Regions from separate parts of the Chromobacterium violaceum ATCC 12472 genome, predicted to be linked through region 1. Evidence: predicted binding sites of a transcription regulator. Region 1 holds the regulator's gene; the other holds the start of a gene.
What was found. The regulator FNR, encoded in region 1, switches genes on or off when oxygen is low (the NO sensors DNR and NnrR bind a similar motif). The targets are predictions, from matches to a motif close to TTGATNNNNATCAA.
Positions count from the first base shown of each region.

Region 2: CV_RS02770 (hemerythrin domain-containing protein) is a predicted target of FNR. The motif match lies at 1,868-1,881, and genes of this name have one in related genera.

Region 1 is NC_005085.1:3,942,900-3,947,312, reverse strand. Features, by position in the region: gene CV_RS18055 (methyl-accepting chemotaxis protein) at 1-676, opposite strand, end outside; gene hemN (oxygen-independent coproporphyrinogen III oxidase) at 846-2,252, opposite strand; gene fnr (fumarate/nitrate reduction transcriptional regulator Fnr) at 2,359-3,105, shown strand; gene CV_RS22350 (DUF1853 family protein) at 3,155-4,066, opposite strand; gene CV_RS18035 (RNA methyltransferase) at 4,056-4,413, opposite strand, start outside.
Region 2 is NC_005085.1:603,905-608,317, reverse strand. Features, by position in the region: gene CV_RS02785 (chorismate-binding protein) at 1-270, shown strand, start outside; gene CV_RS02780 (hypothetical protein) at 267-722, shown strand; gene ampD (1,6-anhydro-N-acetylmuramyl-L-alanine amidase AmpD) at 727-1,272, opposite strand; partial or broken gene CV_RS24015 (GNAT family N-acetyltransferase) at 1,327-1,617, opposite strand; gene CV_RS02770 (hemerythrin domain-containing protein) at 1,941-2,471, shown strand; gene tal (transaldolase) at 2,546-3,607, opposite strand; gene phoR (phosphate regulon sensor histidine kinase PhoR) at 3,702-4,413, opposite strand, start outside.

The DNA.
Region 1 (4,413 bases):
CATTGACTTCGGCGATCAGCGGCCTCAGCTCCACCAGGCGGTCGCGCTGGGCGGGATCGAGCGGGTGGCCGGCTTCCGCCAGCGAGGCGATGGCGTTGGCCTCGCCCAGATGGCTGATCAGCGTGGTCAGCTTGGCGGTGGCGGCGTCCATCAGGTAATAAGTGTCGATGTCCGGATCCAGCGTCAGGTTGGAATTGTCGCTGATGACGCCGATCAGATTATTCAGCTTGTCGCTGAGATTGCCGTAGGCAGCGATCCATTGCGTAGGCTGGGCGGATTGCGTGGCCTTCAGCTTGTCCCAGGCGGCAGAGGCGTCCTTCCAGGCGGCGTCGCTGGCCAGCTCGGCGCCTAGCCGGCCGTTGGCGTCCTGCAGCGCCTGCCACTTGCCTTGCAGCTGCTGCATGGCCGAGGGCAGCTCGTTCCGGGCCTGGGCGTTGCCCAGCGCGGCGCGCACCGCCACTTCCTGGCCTTGCTGCGCCTGGGCCAGCATCGCGGTCAGCGGCCGCATGTAGGCGACGCCCACTTTTTCCTTGGCGGTGGATTCGATATTGTCCTGGTTGCTGCGGTACAGACCGTAGACCAGGTACAGCAGCGCCGCGGCGAACAGCACGCCGATCACGGCGAAGCGCTGCGGATAGCTCAGGCGCTGCATCAGCCTGACGATGGGCGTGGACATGGGCGGCTCCTTGCAAAAGCGGGCTGCCGCGCCTGGTTCTGCCCGGCACGCTTGCATACCCTTTGTATAAGTGATTTTGCTTACCACGCAGGGAAAAATAAGCGCTACCCGCCTTAGGAACAGTTCCGCCGGGAACGGCGGGGCCGGAGAAACCCCGCCGGGAAGAGGCTCAGATAGTTCTGGAGTAGCGGGCTTGGGTCTCGCGCTCGCGCAGGTGGCGGTCGAAGATCATCGCGATGTTGCGGATCAGGAAGCGGCCCTTGGGCTCCACCATCAGGAAGTCGCCGTCGAAGGACAACAGTCCCTGCTGCTGGAATTCGCGTATCTGTGGCATTTCCGCCGCAAAATACTGGGCGAAGTTGATGCCGTGGACCTCCTCGATGGCCTCCACCGACAGCGCGAAGCGGCACATCAGGCTCTGGATGATGGTCCGGCGCAGCACGTCGTCGCTGTCCAGCGTCAAGCCGCGCACCACCGGCAGCCGGCCCTGGTCCAGCGCCGCGTAGTAGCCCTCCAGCGTTTTGTCGTTCTGGCTGTAACAGGATCCCACCTTGCCGATGGACGAGACGCCGAAGGCCAGCATGTCGCAGTCGGCATGCGTGGAATAGCCCTGGAAGTTGCGTTGCAGCCGGCCCTGGCGCAGCGCGACGGCCAGTTCGTCGTCGGGCTTGGCGAAATGGTCCATGCCGATGAACACGTAGCCGGCGTCGGTCAGCGTCTTCACCGCGTCCTGCAGGATGTCCAGCTTGAGCGCGGCGCTGGGCAGCTCGGCCTCGTTGATGCGGCGCTGCGGCTTGAACACGCTGGGCAGATGGGCGTAGTTGTACAGCGACAGCCGGTCGGGATCCAGCGCCAGCGCCTTCTGCAGCGTGTCGCGCATGGTCTCGCGGCTTTGCAGCGGCAGACCGTAGATCAGGTCCAGGCTGACCGACTTGAAGCCGCCTTCGCGGGCGGCGTCGATCACCGCGCGGGTCTCCTCCACGGTCTGCACCCGGTTCACCGCCTGCTGCACCGCCGGATCGAAATCCTGTATGCCCACACTGACGCGATTGAAACCATAATCTGCCAGTTTCAGCATGGTTTCGCGTTTTACCTTGCGCGGATCTATCTCTATGGAATATTCTCCGTCGCTCATGAATTCGAAATGGGTTCCCAGGATGCCCATCAGCCGCTCAAGCTGGGCATCGGACAGAAAGGTGGGGGTGCCGCCGCCGAAGTGCAGCTGTATCACTTTTTCCCGGAAACCCAGCTCCGCGGACACCAGACTGATTTCCTTCTCCAGATAATCCAAATACAGGTCGGCCTTGCTGCTGTCCTTGGTGATGATCTTGTTGCAGGCGCAGTAATAGCAGATGGTGTTGCAAAATGGTATATGAGCGTATAATGATAGAGGCTTGCGGTTGGCGCCGATCTGACGCTGGCGCAATTTGTCCAGATAGTCTTGCGTCGAGAAATTTGACGTAAAACGATCTGCCGTCGGGTAGGATGTGTATCTAGGCCCCGCGCCATCCAGCCTTTCGATCAACTCGCGATCGAAGACGAAATGGGCGGGAGAGAAGGGGTGGGTAGTTTTCATGTCGTATTCGGATGGTAAAACTTCTGGAGGACTGGTAAATTTGCGAAAAACTTGTGAATTCCGCCTTGATAAGGGTCAAGCTTCGCCGGCTTGTAGCAAACACAGCATGTCTGAACAAAACCACACCTCCCTGCATACGCTGAAAATCTCCTGCTCCAGCTGCAGTCTGCGCGAGCTGTGCCTGCCCGTCGGCCTGAACCGCGAGGAAATGGGCCAGCTGGACGCGGTCATCCGCCAGAGCCGCCGCCTGAAGCGCGGCGAATACCTGTTCCGTAGCGGCGAGTCCTTCAAGTCGCTGTACGCGATCCGCACCGGCTTCTTCAAAACCTGTGTCGCCAGCCAGGACGGCCGCGAGCAGGTGACAGGCTTCCTGATGTCGGGCGAGCTGATGGGCCTGGACGGCATTTCGTCCAGCAACCACAGCTGCGACGCGGTGGCGCTGGAGGACAGCGAGGTATGCGAGCTGCCGTTCACCCGCATGGAGTCGCTGTGCCGCGACATCCCCAGCCTGCAGCACCATTTCTACCGGCTGATGAGCCGCGAGATCGTGCGCGACCAGAACGTGATGCTGCTGCTGGGCAATATGAAGGCGGAGGAGCGCATCGCCGCCTTCCTGCTGAACCTGTCGCAGCGCTTGTCCACCCGCGGCTTCGCCGCCAACGACTTCATCCTGCGCATGAGCCGCGAGGAGATCGGCAGCTTCCTGGGCCTGAAACTGGAAACGGTCAGCCGCACGCTGTCCAAGTTCCAGCAGCAAGGCTGGATCACCGTTGATCACAAGCACATCCAGCTGGTGCAGCTGGCCGAGCTGAAGAACCTGATCTCGGGCTGCATGCACGCCGACGGCCACTGAGCCGGCGGAAGGTCTTTGCGACAAAGGCAGGCGCGCAGCCTGCCTTTTTTCATGCCTGCGCGATCTTGAGCCGCAGCGCGGCCAGGCGCTCGGCGTCCGGCCAGCCGGGCGGCGAGACGAAGCCGCGCGCCGCTTCCCGCCAGCGGCCGTGTCCGGCCGGCTGCAGTTCGGCCAGCATCTGCGGCGCGTCGACTCCCCGCAGCCGCGCGCGCAGCGAGGCTTCGTCCTCCGTGTCGGCTGCCGTCCGCAGCGCGGGCGCGAGCCAGGACAGCCTGGGCAGCCAGGCCCAGCGGGAATTTTCATACAGCCGGGGCCAGTCGGTGTCGAGCGGGGCGAGCCAGCCGCGCAGCTGGCCGCAATCGAGCGGCGCCGGCGGACAACGGCCTGGCGGATAGAAGAACCAGCCGCAGATCCGGGCGCCTGTCCGGCAGTCATGAAAGCCGTCTGGCAGCAGGGGAAGCGCGTCGGGATGGCGGGACAGTTGCAGCTGTGTGGTTATTTTGGTCGCTTTCAAGCGCCAGGCATCGTTGAGGCCGGGACCGAGCAGATCGTCGGCGGTCTCGCCCAGGGAAAGGTAAAGCTTGCATGCCGTTTCCAGGTGCCAGGGCTCGCCATCCACGCGCAGCAGATAGTCGAACTCCCCCACCGTGCGGCGCTCGCTGTTTATGACTTTGAGATTTTCCGCGATCAGATCAATGTGCGGCGCATGGCGGAACCAGAAGGAAAAAAGCCGTTCGGCATATTTGCCCAGTCGTTTGCCCGGGGCGGCGGCCAGCCAGGCTTCCAGCGCGGCCGGCGCGCGGTCCAGCCTGGCCAGCAGCGCTTCTCCGCGGAGGCCCAGCAGCCGCTGCGGCGGCAGATCGGCGCCGCAGCGCCAGGGGGAGGGGGAGGTCAGCAGGAAGGCGAGGTCGCGCACCGCGGGGTGCGCGTAGGGCAGGGTGAGGCCGGGCTCAGTCGGCATCTCCGGAGCGGCCAGAAGCGGTGCGCTGCACCTGTTTGTAGAAACCGCGCAGGATGTCGATCTCCTCGCGCAGCATGCCGGCGCGGTGGAACATGGTGCGCATCCGGCGCATCAGCCGCTCGCTGTTGCGGCGCTGGAAGTAGCCGATCTCGTCCATCGCCTGCTCCAGGTGGCCGCACATGCCGTCCACCTCGCTTTGCGTCGCCGCCTCGCCCTCGGCGCGCAGGTATTCCACGTCCACGCCGGTGTGGCTGAATAGCTCGTAGGTCATCACCTGGACCGCCATCGCCAGGTTAAGCGAGAAGTAATCGGGGTTGCCGGGGATGGTCACCAGACGGTTGCATTGC
Region 2 (4,413 bases), 1.4 Mb from region 1:
GACCACTTGTGGCCCGCCACTGTCGTCGGCACGCCCGTCGACGCCGCCGCACGGCTGCTCGCCGAACACGAAAGCCGCCGCTGGTACGCCGGAGCCTTCGGCTACCTGTGCGCCAACGAGGTGGAGCTGGGCACCATGATCCGCACCGCGCTGCTGGCGGACGGCATGGCGACCACCCGGGTGGGCAGCACGCTGAGCGCGCGCTCCAGCCCGCAGTTGGAGCAGAGCGAACTGGAAGCCAAGGCTTCGCTGATCCTGGGTGTATTGTGAGCGCCCTCACCATCGAAGACATCGACGCCGACGCGATCACGATACGGCTGGTCAACACCGCCAAGACTTATCTCGTCCCGCTGGACCGGGTAATCCGCTTGCAATGCCTGCAGGGCCTGCCGCGGGACGAGATCCTGCTGGCCGGGGTGGTGGCCGGCAAGGTGGCGCGCAGGCGCCCCGCCCTGCTGGCGCAGTACGATTTCTCGGATGTCGCCGTCTGCGGCGATTTCCGGCCGCAGCACGTGGTGTTCGACCGCAGCGTCGGTTTCGTCGCCGGCGGCGAAACCCGGGTCGACCTGCCGTTCCGCGAACTGCTGGGCAATCTGGACGCGATCTCGCGGCTCAGCGACGAGGCGGCGTTCTACCTGGGCTTCAGCTACGCGCTGTTCGCGCTGCCGGGCGAAGAACTGTCCTTCGGCGATCATCCCCGCCCCTACCTGAAGCTGAAATAGCCGCTCAGAAGCCCAGGCCGCTGTCGGCCTGGGCGCGCCGCCAGTCGAACCAGGGACCGGGATCGGTCTTGCGCCCCGGCGCGATGTGCTCGTGGCCGGCGATCGCGGACAAGGGCAGCGCGCGGCGCAGTTCGCGCGACAATGCCGCCAGCGTCCGGTACTGCGCCTCGCTAAACGGCTCGAAGTCGCAGCCCTCCATCTCCACGCCGATGGAAAAATCATTGCACTTCTCGCGCCCCCGCCAGTTGGACACCCCGGCGTGCCAGGCGCGTTTGCCCACCGGCACGAACTGCAGCAACTGGCCATCGCGGCGGATGAAGAAGTGCGACGACACCCGCAATTGCTGTATCCCCTTGTAATAGGGGTGCTCATCGGGGTCCAGCTGGTTGGAAAACAGCTGCTCTACGCCCGCGCCGCCGTAACGGTAAGGCGGCAGGCTGATGTTATGGATCACCAGCAGCTCCGGCGCGCAGCCTGGGCTGCGCTCGTCGCAGTTGGGCGACGGCAGCTGCCGCGCGCCCTGCACCCAGCCGTCGGCGCCAAGGGTCAAAGCCGGCGGCGCGGCCGGACGATAAACCAGCCGCCACAAGGCCAGGCCGTCGGTGGTGTTCCAGCGCTGCTCCAGCACGAAGCCGGCCTTGTGGTACAGCGCGATCGCCGCCCGGTTGACCTCGGCGGTGTCCACGCTGACGCTGTCCTCGCCCTGCAGCGCGCGGTTCAGCAAGCGGTAGCCCCAGCCCTGCTGCAGATGCGCCGGATCCACCACCGTGCGTTCGATGTGCATGCCGCCGTCGGAACGGCGGGAGGTCACCAGCAGGCCGCGCAGCTCATCCCTTTCGAAGGCGGCCAGTATCCGGTCCCGACAAGAACGCAACGCCGCAAGATCAGGCCACATCACCGGCAGCTTCGGATAATTCAGCCACTCCACCTCCAGCCGGTGCGCGTCCAGCTGCAGCCGCAGGGCCCGCCGCGTCAGCGCGGCGTCGTCCCGCGCCAGCTCCCTCACTTCAAACGGCACTTCCATTTCATCTCCCCGTCATCTTCCGGTCGGATCATCTCGTACAATTCCGGCTTGTGTTCCATCGCGCAAAGCGGTATCAAGAACTTGCGCCGCGCGTCGCGCAGGCGGAAGCGCCGCTGTCCGCTTGAGGCGCATCATGTCCACGGCCCTGGCATGGCGACACAATCATGCCAGAACCCACGCAGGAGACCATCTTCATGCTCACACTCGACACCCTGGGCAAAGCCGGCGCCGCGCCCAGCTTCGAACAACCGCTGGAAATGCTGCAGGCCTGTCACGACAAGATCCGCCGCTTTTGCGATCAGCTGGACAAGCTGCCCCCCTACATCGAGGAGCACGGCGTCGACGAGGCGGCGCGCAATACCATAGACGACGTAGTGCGCTACTTCGACGTCGCCGGCCCCGCCCATCATACGGATGAGGAAGAGGAACTGTTCCCGCTGATCGATGAACGCGTCCCCACCGCCTCTTCCCGGCTGGAGCAGCTGTCGGCCGAACATGGCTACCTGCACTCCTGCTGGAACGCCATCCGCGACGATCTGGTCGCGCTGCGCGACGGCCGCATCAAGCAGATCAGCCGCAACGAGCTGCAGGAGTTCGCCCGCCAGTACCGCGAGCACGCGGCCGCCGAAGAGGCCTGGCTGTTCCCCACCGCCGCCAGCGCGCTGAGCCCGGAAGAGCTGCGCCAGGCAGGCGCCAACATGGCCCGGCGCCGCCAGGACGCCTGAGCCCCGCCCGGCAAGCAAAACGGGTTGCCCGCTTCCGCCGGCAACCCGTCGCCATGTCCCAGAGCCGGCCGCGCTCAGGCGGTCAGCTTCAACAGCTGGGCGAAAGCGTCTTCGAACAGTTTCAGGCCGTCCTGCTGCAGTTTCTCGCCGGCGGCGGCCAGGTCGATGCCGGTGGCCTCCACTTCGGCCAGCAGCGCCTGGGCCGCGTCCATGTCCACAGGCAGCGTCAGCGCGGCCTCGCCATGATCGCGGAAGGCGGCCATGGTCGCGTCCGGCACGGTGTTGACGGTTTCGTCGCCGATCAGGCTCTCCACGTACAGCACGTCGCGGTAAGCCGGGTTCTTGGTGCCGGTGGACGCCCACAGCAGGAACTGCGGACGGGCGCCGGCGGCGCGCAGCTTGGCGAACGCCTCGCCATGGAAGCGCTCCTGATAGCGCGCGTAAGCGGCTTTGGACAGCGCGATCGCCACCTTGCCCTGGTGCGGCTCGGCCACTTGCGGATCCAGCAGGCTGTCTACTCGCGACAGGAAGAAGCTGGCCACCGCCTTGACGCCGGCCACCGGCTGGCCGTCGGCCAGGCGCGCGGACAGGCCGGCAATGTAGGCATCCCACACCGCCTCCACTTGCGGCAGCGAGAACAGCAGCGTGATGTTGACGTTGACGCCTTCGCGGGTCAGCGCCTGGAAGGCGCGGATGCCTTCGGCGGTGGCGGGGATCTTGATCATCGCGTTGGCGCGGCCGATCTCGGCCCACAGCCGGCGGGCGGCGGCCAGGGTGCCGGCCTCGTCGCGCGACAGTTCCGGCGACACCTCCAGGCTGACGTAGCCGTCGTTGCCCTGGCTGGCTTCGTACTGCGGCAGCAACAGGTCGCAGGCGGCCTGGATGTCCGCCACCACCAGCTTCTCGTAACGCGCCTCGGCGGACAGCGAAGCGTCTTGCTTCAGCACGGCCAATTCGCCCTGGTAGCTGGCGTCGGAGCTGATCGCCTTATAGAAGATGGCCGGATTGGAGGTCACGCCGGCAATGCCGTCGTCGGCCAGCAGGCGGGCCAGCTCGCCGGAGGCGATCAGTTCACGGGACAGGTTGTCCAGCCAGATGCGCTGGCCGAAGGGACGGATGGCTTGCAAACGGTTCATGGTGAGGCGTCCGGATATTGCTTGAAGTAAAGAATCCATCCTACCCCGACGGGGCCGCCGCGCCAAGGGGATAGACGCGGCGCTTTGCGCTGGCTCAGGCGGCCTGGCTGTCGTTGCGGCGCTCGCGCGGGAACACCACGCTGAAGGTGCTGCCCTTGTCCGGCTCGCTCTTGATTTCCAGCCTGGCATGGTGGCGCGCCAGCACGTGCTTGACGATGGCCAGTCCCAGCCCGGTGCCGCCGCTGCCGCGGGAGCGGCCGCGGTCGACGCGGTAGAAGCGTTCGGTCAGCCGAGGAATGTGCTCGCGCGGAATGCCGATGCCGGTGTCGGCGACGGAGAAGCGCAGCTGCTCGCCCTCCTCCTGCCAGGACAGCGTGATGCTGCCGCCCTCCGGCGTATAGCGCACCGCGTTGGACACCAGGTTGCCGAACGCGGAGTGCAGCTCCTGGCCGCTGCCCCACAGCCCGGCGTCGCAGCAGCGCGCCAGCTTGACCTGGTGCCGGCCCTGGGACAGGCCCTCGGCCTCCACCATCAGCGTGTCCAGCATCACCCGCATGTCCACCAACTCGGAATTGACCGCCTTGGGGCTGTTCTCCAGCCGCGACAGCGTCAACAGATCCTCGACCAGGCTCTGCATCCGCCGCGACTGCTCCATCATCATCGGCAGGAACTGGCGCAGCGTGCGCTCGTCCACCTCGGGCATGTCCGACAGCGTCTCCAGAAAGCCGCCGACCACGGTCAGCGGCGTGCGCAATTCGTGCGACACGTTGGCGACGAAGTCGCGGTGCACGGTCTGCACCCGCTCC